Regions from separate parts of the Candidatus Allofournierella merdipullorum genome, predicted to be linked through region 3. Evidence: predicted binding sites of a transcription regulator. Region 3 holds the regulator's gene; each other region holds the start of a gene.
What was found. Region 3 encodes HrcA, which represses chaperone genes, less so after heat shock. Its sites were predicted from a motif close to TGTTAGCACTCNNNNNNNNNGAGTGCTAACA; they were not measured.
Positions count from the first base shown of each region.

Region 1 (6,106 bases), on a different contig from region 3:
CCATTGCGCAGAAAGGAGGAGTGCGAAGTGGAACAGACCACCCTGTTCGACCGCCCGCAGGACCGGCCGCTGGCCAGCCGGATGCGCCCGCGGGACCTGGACGAGTTCGCCGGGCAGCAGCATTTGCTGGGCGAGGGCAAGGTGCTGCGTCGGCTCATCGAGAGCGACCGGGTGAACAGTATGATCTTCTGGGGCCCGCCGGGCGTGGGCAAGACTACCCTGGCCCAGATCATCGCCCGGCGCACCCAGGCGGAGTTTGTGAACTTCAGCGCAGTGACCAGCGGCGTGAAGGAGATAAAGGCCGTGATGCAGGACGCGGAAGCCCGCCTGCGGCTGGGCCAGCGCACCATCCTGTTTGTGGACGAGATTCACCGCTTCAACAAGGCCCAGCAGGACGCTTTCCTCCCCTTTGTGGAAAAGGGGAGCATCGTGCTCATCGGGGCCACCACCGAGAACCCCAGCTTTGAGATAAACGCGGCGCTTTTGAGCCGGTGCAAGGTATTCGTGTTAAAGGCCCTCACCCCCGAAGATTTGACGGGGCTTTTGCGCCGTGCCCTCACCGACCCCCGGGGTTTTGGCGGCAAGACCATCGAAATGGAGCCGGAGGCATTGGAGCTCATCGCCAATTTTGCCAACGGCGATGCCCGCACCGCACTGAACACCCTGGAAATGGCGGTGCTGAACGCCGAGGAACAGGACGGAAAACTGGTGGTGGACCGGCCGCTGCTGGAACAGTGCACCAGCAAGAAGAGCCTGCTCTACGACAAAAAAGGCGAGGAACACTACAACCTCATCAGCGCGCTGCACAAATCCATGCGCAACTCCGACCCGGACGCGGCGGTCTACTGGCTGGCCCGGATGCTGGAGGCGGGCGAGGACCCCCTCTATGTGGCGCGGCGGCTCATCCGCTTTGCCAGCGAGGACATCGGCCTGGCAGACAGCCGGGCGCTGGAGATCGCGGTGGCGGCCTACCAGGCCTGCCACTTCAACGGCATGCCGGAATGCAGCGTGAATCTGGCTCAAGCGGTCATCTATCTCTCGCTGGCGCCCCGCTCCAATGCGGTATACAAGGCCTACGAGATGGCCAAGGCGGACGCGGAGAAAGTGCTGGACGAGCCGGTGCCTCTGGCCATCCGCAACGCGTCCACCCGGTTGATGAAAGAGCTGGACTACGGCAAGGGCTACGTCTACGCCCACGACACCGAAGAGAAGGTGGCGGATCTGGAATGCCTGCCGGAAAATCTGGCCGGCCGCCGCTACTACCTGCCCACCGACCAGGGCAGCGAGGCCCGGGCCGCGGAGAATCTGGCCCGGGTGATGGCCCGCAAGGCGAAGCTGAAACGCCGCCGGGAAAAGGGATAAACAAAAAAGCCGCGCGGTGTTTGAAACGCCCGCGCGACTCTTCTTATTTTCGGTAACGGCCCAGCACCGCCGCCAGCAGGTTCAGCGCCAGGGTGACGGCGCAGAAGAACACCACCACTGCCAGCAGCGTATCCATGGTGTCCATCAAGGCGGACCAATCTCCTTCCCGCACCTGGGTGAGGATGTCGGTAAACTGCACCGAAAGGGCTGCCAGAGCCAACCCCAGACTGAAAATGCAGCCCGCCGGGGTACACCGCCGCCGGGCCAGCTGCACCAGAGGCACGCTCCAGGCCCCCAGCCCCAGCAGCAGGCTCGCCACCGAGGCGGCCACGACCGGGCCGCTCACCGCCAGCACCCACACCAGGAGCACCGCCACCGCACCAAAAAGCCCCAGACAGGCGGCACACGTCCACCACAGCGCCCTTTGCCCGGCGCTACGGCTCTGGCGTGCCAGTGCCAGCGTCTGGGCCGCCGCCTCCTCCGCTTCCGGCAGGGGCTGCGGCTGGCGGCGGGCGGTCATCAGCTCGGCGAGGCTCACCTCCAGCGCCGCCGCCAGCGGTTCCAGGGTTGCCAGGTCTGGCAGGCCCACGCCCCGCTCCCAGCGGCTCACCGCCTTGTCGGTGAGATGCAGCCGCGCGGCCAGCTGAGCCTGGGTCAGCCCCAGCTCCCTGCGCCGCCCGGCGATGAAATCTCCCAATGTTTTTGCGTCCATCTTCTTCGCCTCCCGCGTCTATCGTAGCGGATACCGGGCCCGCCGGTCAACCGACGCTTCGTTTACCGGGTGAAAAGCGGATTTTTTAAGCCAAGAAATATACAAACCGACGAATTATTTTGTTATTTGCAATTCGTAAACAACAAAAAGGGGCGCCCGGCCAATTCGGCCGGGCGCCCCTTGCTTGCCATGGGGTGTTGTGGAACATCAGCCCTCGATCTGGATGGTGCGGGCCGCGGGAGCAACCTCGGCCTGCTTGGGCAGCGTGATCTCCAAAATACCGTTGGTGTAAGCAGCTTTGATGCCCTCGGTGTTGATGCCGCTGACATTGAAGCTGCGGCTGTAGGAGCCGTACTTGCGCTCACGGCGCAGGTAGTTGCCCTCGCCCTTCTCTTCCCTCTCGCTGTTGTGACGGGCGGTGATGACCATGGTGTCACCGTTCAGGTCAAGGCTGATGTCCTCTTTCTGGAAGCCGGGCAGCTCCGCCTCCAGCAGGTAGTGGTCGCCTTTGTCCTGAATGTCGCACCGGAACTGGCTCATGTCGCCAAAGCCGGTGAACAGGCTCTTTTCCATGTTGTCCAGATAGTTCCACAGACTATTTTCCTCACGGGTGAACGGAATCATGCCAAACATAATAAACTCCTATTCTCCGCGCACGAAGAGATTTGTTCTTGGCGGCGCTGTGTTTGCGCGGGCGCTGCGCCGCTTTGCAGGGGGCTTCGGGCCCCGGGGTTTTGCTACCGGTCCTCTTCCCTTCTGACGATTATTACTATACCCCTTCTTTTCGCATTTTATTTGTTCTTTTTGTGAACAAATTGTTAATTTTAGCACTCTGTATATTCGAGTGCCAAAAACCCAGATTCACCCCCCTCTTGACAATTATATCGGGTGCTGATATAGTTATATCGTAATCCGATATAACGTGAGCTTATATAGCAGGAGGTGCGGCCCATGGCGGAGAGTTTCGCCTTGACCGAGGCGTTTTACTACATTCTTCTTTCTTTGTATCAGCCGCTTCACGGCTACGGCATCATGCAAAAGGCCCAGGAATTTTCCGGCGGGCGGGTGCGGCTGGCGGCGGGCACGCTGTATGGCGCGCTGAACGCTCTGCTGGAAAAAGGCTGGATCGAGGCGCTGCCGGTGGAGGCCGGCAGCCGCAAAAAGGAATACCGCATCACCGCCGCAGGCAAGGCGGCGGTGGAGGCGGAACTTGCCCGGCTGGAGGAACTGGTGAAAAACGGCCGGGCCGTGACAAAGGAGGGGCAGGCATGAACAAGGTGGTGCACAAGGCATTTCTTTTGTGGGACTGGGAAAAGGAGGCCGCCTGGCTGAACGAGATGAGCCGCCAGGGCTGGCAACTGAAGCGGGTGGGCTGGTGCAGCTATGAATTCGAGCAGGGCGAGCCGGGCCGCTGGCAGTACCAGCTGGAAATGCTGCAAAAGAACGACCCGGACTACATTGCCTTTCTGGAAGACACAGGCATCCAGGTAGTGGGCAAACTGTTCAGCTGGGTCTATCTTCGGCGGGAGAACGACGGCACGCCCTTTGAACTGTTCAGCGACACGGATTCCATCCTCCGCCACATGGACCGGGTGCTCACCGTGTGTTATGTGATTGGCGGCGTAAACCTGTTTTTTGGCCTGACCGACCTTGCGGGCGGGTTCCCCCACACCCTGCTCAATCTGGGGCTAGGCGCGCTCATCTGTTTGGGGGCGCTGCCCCTGGCGCGGCGGCGTCACAAGCTGGCCCAAAAGCGGAAGATGCAGGAATAAAACTCAAAGCGGCCCCCGCGGGAAACTTCCCGCGGGGGCCGCTGTTTATTCTGGACCATACAAGCCTTTCGGCTTTCGCTTTACGCGCTCAGCTTCTCTTCCAGGTTCTTGCGGATGGCCTTGATGAACTCCTCGCTGGACACCGGCGTGGGGGTGATGCCCTCCGCCAAACCGCACAGATCCTTGGTCATCACGCCGCTCTCCAGGGTGTCGATGCAGGCGGCCTCCAGCTTCTTGGCGAAGTCCTCCAGAGCCGGGATGCCGTCCAGCTCGCCCCGCTTTGCCAGCGCGCCGGTCCAGGCAAAGATGGTGGCCATGGGGTTGGTGCTGGTGACCTCGCCCTTCAGATAGCGGTAGTAGTGGCGGGTGACGGTGCCGTGGGCGGCCTCGTACTCGTAGCAGCCGTCGGGGCTCACCAGCACGCTGGTCATCATGGCCAGGCTGCCGAAGGCGGTGGAGACCATGTCGCTCATCACGTCGCCGTCGTAGTTCTTGCAGGCCCAGATGAAGCCGCCCTCGCTGCGGATGACCCGGGCCACCGCGTCGTCGATAAGGGTATAGAAGTACTCGATGCCCGCGGCCTCGAACTTCTCCTTATACTCCGCCTCGTAGATTTCGGCGAAGATATCCTTGAAGGTGTGGTCGTACTTCTTGCTGATGGTGTCCTTGGTGGCAAACCACAGGTCCTGCTTGGTGGAAAGGGCGTAGTTGAAGCAGCTGCGAGCGAAGCTGGCAATGCTGGTGTCCTTGTTGTACTGGCCCTGCAGAACGCCCGGGCACTCGAAGTCATACACCGTCTGGCGCATCTCGGTGCCGTCCTCGCCGGTGAACACCAGCTCCGCCTTGCCGGGGCCGGGGATGCGGAACTCGGTGCCCTTATACACGTCGCCGTAGGCGTGGCGGGCGATGGTGATGGGCTTTTTCCAGTTCTTCACCACCGGCTTGATGCAGTTGATGAGAATGGGCGCGCGGAACACCGTGCCGTCCAGCACGGCGCGGATGGTGCCGTTGGGACTCTTCCACATCTCGTGCAGGTTGTACTCGGTCATGCGCTGGGCGTTGGGGGTGATGGTGGCGCACTTCACCGACACGCCGTACTTCTTGTTGGCCAGCGCCGCGTCCATAGTGACCTGGTCGCCGGTGGCGTCCCGGTTGGGCAGCCCCAGGTCGTAGTATTCGCTCTTGAGCTCCACAAAGGGCAGGATCAGTTCGTCCTTGATCATCTGCCACAAAATGCGGGTCATCTCGTCGCCGTCCATCTCCACAAGGGGGGTGGTCATCTTGATTTTTTCCATGGGTGCCTCTCTCCTCTCGTTTTTGCGGTCACTTCGTCATTTCAGCCAGAACTTCGGCCATCACAGCCACGCCCCGGTCGATCTGTTCCTTGGTGGGGGTGGAGAAATTCAGCCGCACAAAGGGCTGCTCCACCGCGCTGTCGGTGTAGAAGGCGCTGCCCGGCACCACCGCCAGCTTCTTTTCCAGGCACCGCCGGGCAAATTCCCCAGCGGGCACTTCGTCGGGCAGCTTGGCCCAGATGAACATGCCGCCCTCCGGCCGCACATAGCTCACCGCGCCGGAGAGCTTTTCGTCCAGCTTCTCCATCATGTAGTTCGCCTTTTCCCGGTAGATGGCCTGCAGCCGGGCGATGTGTGCGTTCATGTCCGTTTGGGTGAGCATCCGCTCACACACCCGCTGGGCCCAGACGTTGGTGTGCACGTCGCTGCCCTGCTTGGCGGTGACCATCTTGGTGATGAAGTCGCCTTGTCCGGCGCAATAGGCAAGGCGCATGCCGGGGCAAAGGATTTTGCTGAAAGACCCGGCATAGACCACCGCGCCGCACTCGTCAAAGTGCTTGATGGGGGGCACGTCCTCGCCGGAGATGCGCAGCGCGCCGTAGGGGTCGTCCTCCAGCACCGGCACGCCGTACTTCACCGCCAGCTCATAGATGGCTTTGCGCTTTTCTTTGCTGGTGGTATAGCCGGTGGGGTTCTGGAAGTTGGGGATGCAGTAGAAAAACTTGGGCTTCGGCTGGGCGGCAAAGGCCGCTTCCAGGGCCTCCAGGTTCACGCCGTCCGGCTCCAGGGGCACGCCCCGAAGCTCGGCTCCGAAGCTGCGCATGGAGTTGTAGGCGCCCAGAAAAGCCGGCTCCTCCACCGCCACCACGTCGCCCTCGTTGCACAGCAGTTTCGCCATGAACTCGATGACCTGCTGGCTGCCGCTGGTGATGATGAGCTCATCGCTCTCCTTCACCACCGGCCAC
Region 1 is NZ_DBFNWJ010000038.1:21,478-27,583, forward strand. Features, by position in the region: gene ACMNAY_RS06710 (replication-associated recombination protein A) at 28-1,362, shown strand; gene ACMNAY_RS06715 (helix-turn-helix domain-containing protein) at 1,406-2,074, opposite strand; gene ACMNAY_RS06720 (Hsp20/alpha crystallin family protein) at 2,282-2,707, opposite strand; gene ACMNAY_RS06725 (PadR family transcriptional regulator) at 3,026-3,346, shown strand; gene ACMNAY_RS06730 (DUF2812 domain-containing protein) at 3,343-3,846, shown strand; gene ACMNAY_RS06735 (NADP-dependent isocitrate dehydrogenase) at 3,927-5,141, opposite strand; gene ACMNAY_RS06740 (PLP-dependent aminotransferase family protein) at 5,170-6,106, opposite strand, start outside.
Region 1: the regulator HrcA is predicted to act here: its motif matches at 2,897-2,927, upstream of ACMNAY_RS06720 (Hsp20/alpha crystallin family protein).

Region 2 (6,106 bases), on a different contig from region 3:
CGCCGCCTCCTACGCCAGCATCGACATCAACGGCGACGGCGTGTTCCTGCTGGCCGATCTGGGCATCAGCCCCCATTTCTACCGCATGCTGCCCTACCTTATCACCCTGCTGGTGCTGGCCTTCACGAGCAAGAAGAGCCGCGCTCCCAAGGCGGAGGGCATCCCCTACGACAAGAGCACCCGCTAAAGGCGGACACCGCTCAAAACAAGCTTCCTGCGGGCGCCGCAAACGCGGCGTCCGCATTTCTTTAAAACGAAATGTCAAAAACTCTTGACATATCATACTACCCATGATATGCTGATGATGTCAAAAGAATTTGACATTTTGAAAAGGAGGCAGCGCAATGGATCCTGTAACGCAAGGCATGTTCACGTGGGATAACTTTTTCCTGATTTTGTTCGGGCTTTTTCTGCTGGGCACCATCGCTCTGGATGTGGCCATGGTGGTCTCGCTGGTGCGGGTGGGGGATGAGCGCCGCCAGCTCATCGTCTGGAAGGCCGGGTCCTTCACCCTGCTCATCACGGTGCTGACCCAGGTGTTCGACGTGGTGGAGGCGGTGGTGCGGGCCCAGAAGCTGCAGTCCAACCCCTTTATCGACCTCAGCGTCACCGCGGTGACCTACTTCGTGGTGCTGCTGGTGTTAAAGAAACGGTACGGTGATTTTGAACGTGGAAAATAAGATTCGCGAAATGCGCCGGGAAAAGGGCCTTTTGCAGGAGCAGCTGGCCAAAAAGTGCGGTGTTTCCCGCCAGACCATCAACGCCATCGAGAACAACAAATACGACCCCACCCTGGCGCTGGCCTTCAAGCTGGCCCAGGAACTGGGCACCACCGTGGACGAACTGTTCACGCCGGGCTGAGAGGGAGGAGAGCACATGCACCGTTTTTTTGCCGCCACCAAAAACACCCGGGCCATCCTGCCGGGCTGTCTGCGCTACGTCCGCAGCGACGTGCCCTTGCGGGTGACGGAGGAAGAAAAACAGTGGCTCATAAGCAACAACATCACCACGGCGGTAGACCTCCGCACCGGGAAAGAGCGGGCGGCAAAGCCCTGCCCGCTGGAACAGGATGAACGATTTCATTACCTGCACCTGCCGGTGACCGGCGGCGATGTCCTTCCCGAAAGCCCTGCGTGGGTGGCCCAGTCCTACATCAACATGGTGGATGACCAGATGAAACGCATCCTGCAAATCATTTCCGAGGCGCAGACCAACGTGCTGTTCTTCTGCACCGCCGGCAAGGACCGCACCGGCGTGGTGGCGGCCCTTCTGCTGCGGCGGGCCGGCTGCTCCGAAGAATACATCCTGCAGGACTATCTCCTTTCAGGCCAGAATCTTGCCGACGACCTGGAAGCGTATGCCCAAGCAAACCCCCGGTGTTGATCTGGCAGTCATCACTCCCCGCCGCGAAACGATGGAGCAGTTCCTCCGTTCCGTCACACCTTAAAGAAGTTTGCCCCCGACCGAAGCGCGGGGGCTTTTTTGAACGCTTTTTAAATTTTGTGTGAAAGCCCTTGCTTTTTTGTGCAAAACGCGCTATAGTTAATTAGCACTCTGATATAAAGAGTGCTAAAATTATCTGATATGAGATTTGATATAAAGGGAGCGAACATACATGGCAGTGAAACAATTCAAAGCCGAAAGCAAAAAGCTGCTGGACCTGATGGTCAACAGCATCTACTCCAACAAGGAGATCTTTCTGCGGGAGCTCATCAGCAACGCCAGCGACGCCATTGACAAGCTCTATTTCAAAAGCCTCACCGACCACTCGGTGACCACCGCCAAGGAGGACTATAAGATCCACCTGACGCTGGACAAAGAAAAACGTACCATCACCATCACCGATAACGGCATCGGCATGACCAAGGAGGAGCTGGAAAAGAACCTGGGCACCATCGCCCGCAGCGGCAGCTTCGACTTCAAGAAAGAGAACAAAGCCGACGATATTGACATCATCGGCCAGTTCGGCGTGGGCTTTTACTCCGCCTTCATGGTGGCCAGCCAGGTCACGGTCATCAGCCGGGCCTTCGGCAGCGATACCGCCTGGAAGTGGGAGAGCAAGGGCGCCGAGGGCTACACCATCACCGAGGCGGACAAGCCCGAGGTGGGCACCCAGGTCATCCTGGTGGTGAAGGAGAGCACCCCCGAGGAAAATTACGACCGTTTCCTGGACGAGTACACCCTGGTGGGCATCGTCAAGAAGTACAGCGACTATGTGCGCTATCCCATCCAGATGTACCGGGAAAAGACCCGCCAGAAGGAAAAGCCCGCCGACGCCGGCGAGGATTACACCCCTGAGTACGAGACCTACACCGAGCTGGAGACCCTCAACAGCATGGTGCCGCTTTGGAAGCGCTCGAAGGGCGAGGTGACCGACGAGGAGTACAACCAGTTCTATAAAGATAAGTTCTACGACTTCACCGACCCCGCCCGGGTCATTGTGAGCCGCACCGAGGGCACCGCCACCTATAACGCCTTGCTGTTCGTGCCCGGCCGCGCGCCCTACGACTACTACACCCGCGACTACGAAAAGGGCCTGCAGCTCTATGCCAGCGGCGTGCTCATCATGGAAAAGTGCGCCGACCTTCTGCCGGACCACTTCAGCTTCGTCAAGGGCGTGGTGGACAGCCAGGACCTGAGCCTCAACATCAGCCGTGAGATGCTGCAGCAGGACGGGCGGCTCAAGCTCATTCGCACCAGCCTCGAAAAGAAGATCAAGAACGAGCTGAACGCAATGAAAACTGGCGACCGGGAGAAGTACGAGGAGTTCTTCAAGAACTTCGGCCGCCAGCTGAAATACGGCTGCTACGCCGACTACGGCATGAACGCCGACCAGCTGAAGGACCTGCTGCTGTTCTACAGCGCCAAGGAAAAGAAGATGGTCACCCTGGCCGAGTACGTGGAGAAGATGGCCGAGGACCAGAAGTTCATCTACTACGCCGCCGGCGATTCCGCCGACCGCCTGGCCAAGCTGCCCGCCGCCGAGATGGTGCTGGACAAGGGCTGCGACGTGCTGTTGCTCACCGAGGACGTGGACGAATTCTGCCTGCAGATGCTGCGCCGCTATGGCGAAAAGGATAAGGAGAAGGAGTTCAAGAACGTCTCTTCCGGCGACCTGGGCCTTGAGACCGAGGAAGAGAAGAAGGCCGCCGAGGAAAAGACCGAGGCCAACAAGCCCCTGTTCGACGCCATGAAGGAGGCGCTGGCGGGCAAGGTGGAGGCGGTGCGCCTGTCCACCCGGCTGAAGAGCCACCCGGTGTGCCTGTCCAGCGAAGGGCCCCTGTCTCTGGAGATGGAGAAAGTGCTCTCCGCCATGCCCGGTGCGGAGGGCGCGCCCAAGAGCCAGAAGGTGTTGGAAATCAACGCCGACCATCCCATCTTCGCCGCTCTGCAAGGCCTGCAGGAGAAGGGCGAGAGCGAAAAACTGGGCAAATACGCCCGCATCCTTTACGACCAGGCCCTGCTTATCGAGGGCCTGCCCATCGAGGACCCTGTGGCCTACGCCCAGGCGGTGTGCGAGCTGATGCAATAAAAAAGGTTCGGGGCGGCCCGTGGGGGCCGCCCCGTCTTTTGTTTGCGCCGCGAATATGGTATACTAAACCTATGGAACGCCAACAGGCAGAGCCTGAGAACGGCCCTGCGGGAAAGGACGGTCAAAACAATGACACATATGAAAAAGGGATTCCTGCTCTCGGCGCTGGCCTTCATGCTTCTGGGCCTGGCGCTGCTGCTCTGGCCGGAGGCCTCGCTGCGGCTGGTGTGCTACCTCTTCGGCGCGGTCATCCTCATCAAGGGTCTGCTGAGCGTCTGGGGCTATGTGCGGGCCGAAGAGCGTTTCTTCTTCGATTACTTCGGCCTTGTGTTCGGTGTTGCCGCCGCGGCGCTGGGCGTGTTCCTGCTCATCAAACCGGATACTGTGGTCTCGGTCCTGCCCATTCTGGTGGGCCTGTACGTCATCGTGGACGCGGTGGTGCGGCTGCAGTCCGCCTTTGAGCTGAAAGCCATGGGCTACGCCCACTGGTGGAGTTTCCTCGTTCTGGCGGGCCTGTCGGTGGTGCTGGGCATTCTGATGGTGGCCAATCCCTTCGAGACGGTGCAGCTGCTTGTGATGGCCATCGGCGTTATCCTGCTGGTGGAAGGCGCGCTGAACCTCATCAGCGGCGTCTACGCCGCTGTACTGGTGCGTGGCCTGGAGCGCACCGCCAAGGACGCCGCACGCCAGCTGGACAAGCTGACCGAAACGCTGGACGGCCGCCCCGCGCCCGGCAAGGACCGGCCGGTGGACGTGGACTACAAAGACCTTTCCGATGAGGACCGCTGAGGCCCTCCCCATGGGCGCGGCCCGCGCCGCCGCGTTGCGGCGGGCGGGAGCGGCCTGCGGCTGTGCCGCGCTGGGGTATCTGGCGGCGCGCTCGGTGCTCACCGCCCTGGCGAACGCCCTGCTGGCGCTGCGTGTGCCGGGGGCGAGCCTTGCCAACCCGGCGGGCACCGGCCTTGCGACGGCCATTCTGCTGCAGGCGCTGGTGAGCGCCCTGTCCCTGGCCGCGCCCTTTGTCTTGCTGCGTCTTGCGGGCAGCACGCCCGCCCCGGCGCCCCGGCGCATGAACGCCGAGCAGTGGGCGGCGCTCTTTCTGCTTTTCTGGCTGCTGATCATGGGTGGCAACCTGCTGGCCGGCGCCTTCACCGGCTCGGGCAGCGGGCAGATGGATCTGCCCCCCTCCGGCCTTGCGCTGGCGGCGGCCTGGCTGGCGGTCTGCCTTGTGCCCGCCGTGGGGGAGGAACTGCTCTTCCGCGGCCTTTTGCAGGGCTGGCTTCGCCCCTTCGGCCCGGTCGTGGCCGTGGCGGGGCAGGCACTGCTCTTCGCGCTGCTTCACGGGCGCGCGCCGGCGGTGGCGGCCGCTCTGTTCGGCGGCACGGCGCTGGGAATTGCGGCGGCCTGCTCCGGCAGCCTTGTGCCGGGCATGGCCTTCCATCTTTACAACAACACTCTGGCCTTTGCCGGGCAGTATTGCCAGCAGTACGGCGCGCCCCAGATCATCTGCTATCTGCTGATGTTCCTGCCGCCCCTGGCCGCCCTGGCCTTCGCGCCCTGGCGGGCGCTGCCCCGCCGCGGAGCGGGCCGCCTGCGGGGGCAGGGGAGAGAGTGCCTGCGCCTTCTGCGCAGCCCCGGCTATCTGGCAGCGCTGGCAGTGCTGGTGGTGCTGAGCCTATTCAAGACCATTGGGGGATGAACATGACCGACGAACAACTGATGCGCCTTGCCATTGAACAGGCGAAAAAGGCCGCCGCCCTGGGCGAAGTGCCGGTGGGCGCGGTGGTGGCCAAGGACGGCGAACCGGTGGCCATGGCCTACAACACCCGGGAGACCGGCAAAAACGCCACCCATCACGCCGAGCTGCTGGCCATCGACGCCGCCTGCAAAGCGTTGGGCGGCTGGCGTCTGTGGCAGTGCGAGCTGTTCGTGACGCTGGAGCCCTGCCCCATGTGCAGCGGCGCTATCATCAACAGCCGCATCAAGCGGGTGGTCTACGGTGCGGCGGACCCCAAGGCGGGTTGCTGCGGTTCCCTCACCGACCTGTTCGCCCTGCCCTTCAACCATCGTCCCCAGGTGGAGAGCGGCCTGCTGGCGGAAGAATGCGCCCAGCTTTTGAAGGATTTCTTTGCGGCCCTGCGCAAAAAACGGGAGGAAGCGCGATGAAAACGGTACTTATCACCGGCGCGGCCCGGGGCATCGGAGCTGCCGCAGCCGAAAGCTTTGCCGAGGCGGGGTATCAAGTGGTCATCAACTACCTGCACAGCGACGAAAAAGCCGAAGCCCTGGCCGCCCGCTGGCCGGGCCGGGCGCTGGCGGTGCAGGCGGACGTGGCCGATCCCGCCCAGGTGGAGGCGATGTTCTCCGCCGCCGAAAAAGCCTTTGGCGGGGTGGACGTGCTGGTGTGCAACGCGGGCATCGCCGCCCAGCAGCTGTTCACCGACGTGACCGACGAGGAGTGGCGGCGGATGCTGGACGTGCACCTTTCCGGGGCCTTTTACTGCTGCCGCCGGGCGCTGCCCCATATGATACACCAGAAATGGGGCCGCATCCTTACCGTCAGCTCCATGTGGG
Region 2 is NZ_DBFNWJ010000004.1:33,847-39,952, forward strand. Features, by position in the region: gene ACMNAY_RS00880 (ABC transporter permease) at 1-187, shown strand, start outside; gene ACMNAY_RS00885 (hypothetical protein) at 345-680, shown strand; gene ACMNAY_RS00890 (helix-turn-helix transcriptional regulator) at 670-861, shown strand; gene ACMNAY_RS00895 (tyrosine-protein phosphatase) at 877-1,383, shown strand; gene htpG (molecular chaperone HtpG) at 1,616-3,532, shown strand; gene ACMNAY_RS00905 (HdeD family acid-resistance protein) at 3,662-4,321, shown strand; gene ACMNAY_RS00910 (lysostaphin resistance A-like protein) at 4,332-5,231, shown strand; gene ACMNAY_RS00915 (nucleoside deaminase) at 5,234-5,698, shown strand; gene ymfI (elongation factor P 5-aminopentanone reductase) at 5,695-6,106, shown strand, end outside.
Region 2: the regulator HrcA is predicted to act here: its motif matches at 1,545-1,575, upstream of htpG (molecular chaperone HtpG).

Region 3 (6,106 bases):
ACCATCGGCACCCAGACGGTGATGCCCTTCGGCACGCCGGAGGAAGTGCGGGCCGAGGTGTGGAAGAACCTGGACATCGCCAAGGAGGGCGGCCTGTTCGTTGCCCCCACCCACCTGCTGGAGCCGGAGGTGCCCTGGCAGAACATCCGGGCCTATGTGCAGGCCTGCCGCGACTACCCCCTTCATCGCTGACGCAGACGGCCCGGGGCCCTTTCAGGCCCCGGGCCTCTTTTTGCCCGCCGCTGCATATTTTTCCCCCGGATGCAAATACTACCAGCAGCCAATATCTGCATTGGGAGGAACCGACTTATGAAAGCAACCGGCATCGTGCGCCGCATCGACGAGCTGGGGCGGGTGGTCATCCCCAAGGAGATCCGCCGCACCCAGCGCATCCGCCAGGGAGACCCGCTGGAAATTTTCACCACCGGCGACGGCGAGGTCATCTTTAAAAAGTATTCGCCCATCGGGGAGATGGCCGCCTTCGCCGCCCAGTACGCCGAAGTTCTGCAAAAGAACCTTTCCCGCACCGCCATCGTCTGCGACCGGGACAGCGTCATCGCCGCCTGCGGCCCCGCCCGCAAGGAGTGCCTGGAAAAGCGGGTGAGCATCCCGCTGGAAAAGCTGATGCACGCCCGCCGCGTCTATCTGCACTCCGGCCGCGCCGAGGACTGCCAGTTCCCCTGCGAGGGCGCCGCCCGCCACATCCACATGGCCGTGCCCATCATCGCCGCCGGCGACGTGGCGGGGGCGGTGGCCCTTCTGAGCGACGAGAAGACCGCCGCTCCCAACCCGGAGGAGCAGAAGTCCCTCACCATTGCCGCCGCCTTTCTGGCAAAGCAGATGGAGAGCTGACGCGCCCCGCTTTTCTTCCTCATGCCCGCGCTTCGCCCCAAAGGGCACAGCGCGGGCTTTTTCGCTGGGCGGCGGGGTGTGTGAACAAACCATGAAACTTTGCGAAATTTTCGTACCACCCCCTTGACAGACGGATAAAATGGAGTACAATAAATTTAGCACTCGGGAGCATTGAGTGCTAAAACTTCAGAAAAGAGGTGGGCCGCATGGCAATGGACGATCGAAAGCAGCGAGTGCTGGAGGCCATTGTGGCCCTTTACACCCAGGGCGGTGAGCCGGTGGGCTCCGGGCTCCTTTGCCAGTATTTCGACATGGCGGTGTCCAGCGCGACCTTGCGCAACGAGATGGCCGCGCTGACAAAGCTGGGCCTTCTGGAACAGCCCCACACCAGCGCGGGCCGGGTGCCCAGCGCCAAGGGCTACCGCTATTATCTGGACAATCTGATGCGCCCCGCGCCGGGCCTTAGCGCCCGGCAGAAGGCGGAGATCGACCACATCTTCGCCGGGCTCGACTACGAGCCGGAACGGCTTGCGGCGGGCGCGGCGGCGGCGCTGGCGGATTATTCCGGCTTCATGGTGGCGGCCACCACCCCCCGGGCGGACGATCTGTGCATCGCCCACTACGAGGTGGTGCAGGTGGGCCGCTGCACCGCGGCGGTGCTGGCGGTGACCAGCGCCGGCGGCGTGCGCACCCGTGTGGCCCGGCTGGAGACCGACCTCACCAGTGAGGACGCGGCGCTGCTGGCCGATGTGCTGAACCGGGGGCTGACCTTCGTGGCCCCGGCAGACCTGACCGGCGCTGTGCTGGCGAACCTGGCCGCCGAGCTGGGCCAGCGGGGGCAGGAGCTCTACCCGGTGCTGAACGCCGCGGCGGCCCTGCTTCGGGAAGCCGCCCGCGCCCGCACCTATCCCCAGGGGCTGCAGTACCTGATGCGCTGGCCGGAACTCACCGGCCTTCTGCCCCGGGTGCTGGAACTTTTCACCGACGACGAACGGGCCGGAAGGCTCATCACCCCTCGCACCGGCCGCACCACCGTGCTGCTGGGCGAGGACCTGCAGCGTCCGCTGCCGGGGCTGTGCTTCATGAGCAAGCGCTACCTGGCCGGCGGCGGCCTCACCGGGGCCATCGCCCTGCTGGGCCCCCCCCGGATGCCCTTTGAGCAGCTGGTGCCCGTTCTTGACTATTTTGCCTTGAAGCTCGGCGAGTGCATGGCCGGCAAGGCACAGGAGGACCCGCAATGATGGACGAAGCCAACATCCGGCCCGAAGAGGCCGCCGAGACCACGACCCCCGAGGCCGAAACCGCCCCCAAGGCGGAGAAGGCCCCCGCGAAGGAAAAGAAAGAGACCAAGAAGGATCTGGAGGCCCAGCTGGCCGCCGCCAAAGCCGAGGCCGAAAAGGCCCGGGCCGAGGCGGATGAAGCCAAGGACCGGCTGCTGCGCACCGCCGCCGAGTACGACAACTTCCGCAAGCGCTCGGCCCGGGAGCAGGACGCCGCCTTCGGGGGCGGCGTAGCCCACGCGGTGGGCAAGATCCTCACCATTCTGGACACGCTGGAGATGGCCGAAGCCGCCCCCACCGCCGACGAGAACTTCAAAAAGGGCGTGACCCTGACGCTGGAAAAAGCAAAGGCCGCCTTTGAAGCCCTCAAGGTGGAGGAGATCCCCGCGCTGGGGCTGCCCTTCGACCCGGCGGTGCACAACGCGGTGATGCAGAAGCCCGCCGAGAACGGCGAGGAGAGCGGCACCGTTTTGCAGGTGTTCCAGAAGGGCTACAAACTGGGTGACAAGGTCATCCGCCACGCCACGGTCATCGTGGCCGAATAATCCCGCTGAAAAGGGCGAACGGCCCTTTCCCATATCAAAACATTCCATCCCATTTGAGTATAAATAAGGAGAGATATACTATGAGTAAAATCATTGGCATCGACCTTGGCACCACCAACAGCTGTGTTTCCGTCATCGAGGGCGGCGAGCCCGTCGTCATCGCCAACGCCGAAGGCGCCCGCACCACCCCCAGCGTGGTGGGCTTCACCAAGACCGGCGAGCGTCTGGTGGGCCAGGTGGCAAAACGCCAGGCCATCACCAACCCCGACCGCACCGTGAGCAGCATCAAGCGCCACATGGGCACCGACTACAAGGTGAACATCGACGGCAAGGACTACAACCCCCAGCAGATCAGCGCCATGATCCTGGCCAAGCTGAAGGCAGACGCCGAGGCTTACCTGGGCGAGAAGGTCACCGACGCGGTCATCACCGTGCCCGCCTACTTCAACGACAGCCAGCGTCAGGCCACCAAGGACGCCGGCACCATCGCCGGCCTGAACGTGCGCCGCATCATCAACGAGCCCACCGCCGCGGCTCTGGCCTACGGCGCCGACAAGGACTCTGACCAGAAGATCATGGTCTACGACCTGGGCGGCGGCACCTTCGATGTGTCCATCATCGAGATGGGCGACGGCGTGACCGAAGTTCTGGCCACCAACGGCGACACCCACCTGGGCGGCGACGACTTTGACCAGCGCATCATCGACTGGCTGGCCGACAACTTCCAGAAGGAGAACGGCATCGACCTGCGTCAGGACAAGATGGCCGCGCAGCGCCTGAAGGAGGCCGCCGAGAAGGCGAAGATCGAGCTGTCCGGCGTGACCAGCACCGCCATCAACCTGCCCTTCATCACCGCCGACGCCACCGGCCCCAAGCATCTGGACACCACCCTTACCCGCGCCCAGTTCGACGCTCTGACCGCCGACCTGGTGGAGCGCACCATGGGCCCTGTCCGCAAGGCCATGGCCGACGCCGGCCTGAAGCCCTCTGACCTGGGCAAGGTGCTGCTGGTGGGCGGTTCCACCCGTATCCCCGCCGTGCAGGAGGCCGTTAAGAAGGAGATGGGCACCGAGCCCTTCAAGGGCATCAACCCCGACGAGTGCGTTTCCATCGGCGCTGCCATCCAGGGCGGCGTTCTGAACAAGGAAGTGGGCGGCATCCTGCTGCTGGACGTCACCCCGCTGAGCCTGGGCATCGAGACCCTGGGCGGCGTTTGCACCAAGATCATCGAGCGCAACACCACCATCCCCACCAAGAAGAGCCAGATCTTCTCCACCGCCGCCGACAACCAGCCCAGCGTGGAAGTGAACGTGCTGCAGGGCGAGCGTGAGTTTGCCCGCGACAACAAGAGCCTGGGCATGTTCAAGCTGGACGGCATCCCCGCCGCTCCCCGCGGCGTGCCTCAGATCGAGGTCACCTTTGACATCGACGCCAACGGCATCGTGCACGTGAGCGCCAAGGACCTGGGCAGCGGCAAGGAGCAGAGCATCACCATCACCGCCTCCACCAACATGAGCAAGGAGGACATCGAGAAGTCCGTGCGCGAGGCCGAGCAGTTCGCTGCCGAGGACAAGAAGCGCCGCGAGGAAGTGGATGTGCGCAACGGCGCCGACCAGATGGTGTTCCAGACCGAGAAGACCCTGAACGAACTGGGCGACAAGGTGGACGCTTCCAAGAAGGCCGAGGTCGAAGCCAAGCTGAACGAGCTGAAAGAGGCTCTGAAGGGCACCGACATCGAGGCCATCAAGGCAAAGCAGGAGGAGGTCCAGAAGGCCTTCTACGCCATCAGCGAGGAGCTGTACAAGAACGCCCAGGCCGCCGGTGCGGCGGGCGCCCCCGGCGCGGACGCGGGCAATGCCGGTAACGCCGGCAAGCCCGACGACGGTGTGGTGGACGCCGACTTCAAGGAAGTATAAATCCGACCATCAGCCTCCCCTTGGTCTTCAAGGGGAGGCATTCTGGGCTAAAACGGCCCGCCACTTCGAGGAAAGAGAGCCCGCCCGGCGGGCAGACACAGGTGAATAAGGTATGGCAGACAAACGCGATTACTATGAGGTCCTGGGCGTGGCGAAAAACGCCACCGAGGAGGACCTGAAAAAGGCGTATCGCAAACAGGCGAAAAAATATCACCCGGATCTGAACCCCGGCGACAAAGAGGCCGAGGCGAAGTTCAAAGAGGTGAACGAGGCCTATGAGGTGCTGGGCGACAAGGAGAAGCGCGCCCGCTACGACCAGTTCGGCTTTGCCGGCGTGGACCCCAGCTACGGCGCGGGGGCCGGCGGCCCCGGCGCGGGCGGCTTCGGCGGCTTTGGCGGCATGGGCGGCGTGGACCTGGGCGACATCTTCGGCGACCTGTTCGGCGGCATGGGCGGCGGCTTCGGCTTTGGCGGCGGCCAGCGGGCCAACCCCAACGCCCCCCGCAAGGGCGCGGACGTGCGGGTGAGTCTGGTGCTGGGCTTCATGGAGGCGGCTCACGGCTGCACCAAGACCATCACCATCACCAAGCAGGACACCTGCCCCGAGTGCTCCGGCACCGGCGCGGCCAAGGGCACCAGCCCCGAGACCTGCCCGGACTGCGGCGGCGCGGGCTATGTGAACCGCAGCCTGCGCATGGGCGGCATGGTGATGCAGCAGCGTCAGCCCTGCTCCCGCTGCGGCGGCAAGGGCAAGATCGTCAAGACCCCCTGCGCCCACTGCCACGGCACCGGCAAGGTGGCCGTGAAGAAGTCGCTGGAGGTAAAAATTCCCGCGGGCATCGGCGACGACCAGAGCATCGCGCTGCGGGGCCAGGGCGACGCCGGCGTGAACGGCGGCCCTGCCGGCGACGTGATCGTGATCATCACCGTGCGGCCGGACCCCATGTTTGAGCGGGACGGCTACGATGTGTGGGTCACGGTGCCCATCACCTACAGCCAGGCGGTGCTGGGCGCGTCCATCGTGGTGCCCACCGTGGACGGCAAGGTGGAGTACAACGTGCCCGAAGGCACCCAGAGCGGCACCACCTTCCGGCTGCGGGGCAAGGGCATCCAGTATCTGGGCGGCCGCGGCCGGGGCGACCAGTACGTGAAAGTCATGGTGGAGATCCCCAAAAAGCTCACCCGCGCCCAGCGGGAGGCGCTGAATGCCTTTGAGCAGAGCCTCAAGGACGACAACTACGAGCAGCGCAAGGGCTTCTTCAAGAACCTGCGGGACAAGTTCGACAAGAACTGACGGTTCCGATACATCAAAAAGCGCCGGACGGGAAATTCCCTTCCGGCGCTTTGTTTTGTGTGTTAATCCTCGTCGTCCAGATCCCAGTCGTCGTCGCTGCGCAGGATGCGCTGGGTGTTCAGCCACTCGCTGCCGGGCCGGCAGAGCAGACGCGCGTCCACATAGGCCATGGGCAGGGTGAGGATGGTCTGGCCCAGATAGTCGCCGGAGCGGGTGCGC
Region 3 is NZ_DBFNWJ010000059.1:12,876-18,981, reverse strand. Features, by position in the region: gene ACMNAY_RS10950 (uroporphyrinogen decarboxylase family protein) at 1-192, shown strand, start outside; gene ACMNAY_RS10945 (stage V sporulation T C-terminal domain-containing protein) at 310-852, shown strand; gene hrcA (heat-inducible transcriptional repressor HrcA) at 1,065-2,093, shown strand; gene ACMNAY_RS10935 (nucleotide exchange factor GrpE) at 2,090-2,677, shown strand; gene dnaK (molecular chaperone DnaK) at 2,758-4,593, shown strand; gene dnaJ (molecular chaperone DnaJ) at 4,706-5,887, shown strand; gene ACMNAY_RS10920 (DUF3825 domain-containing protein) at 5,950-6,106, opposite strand, start outside.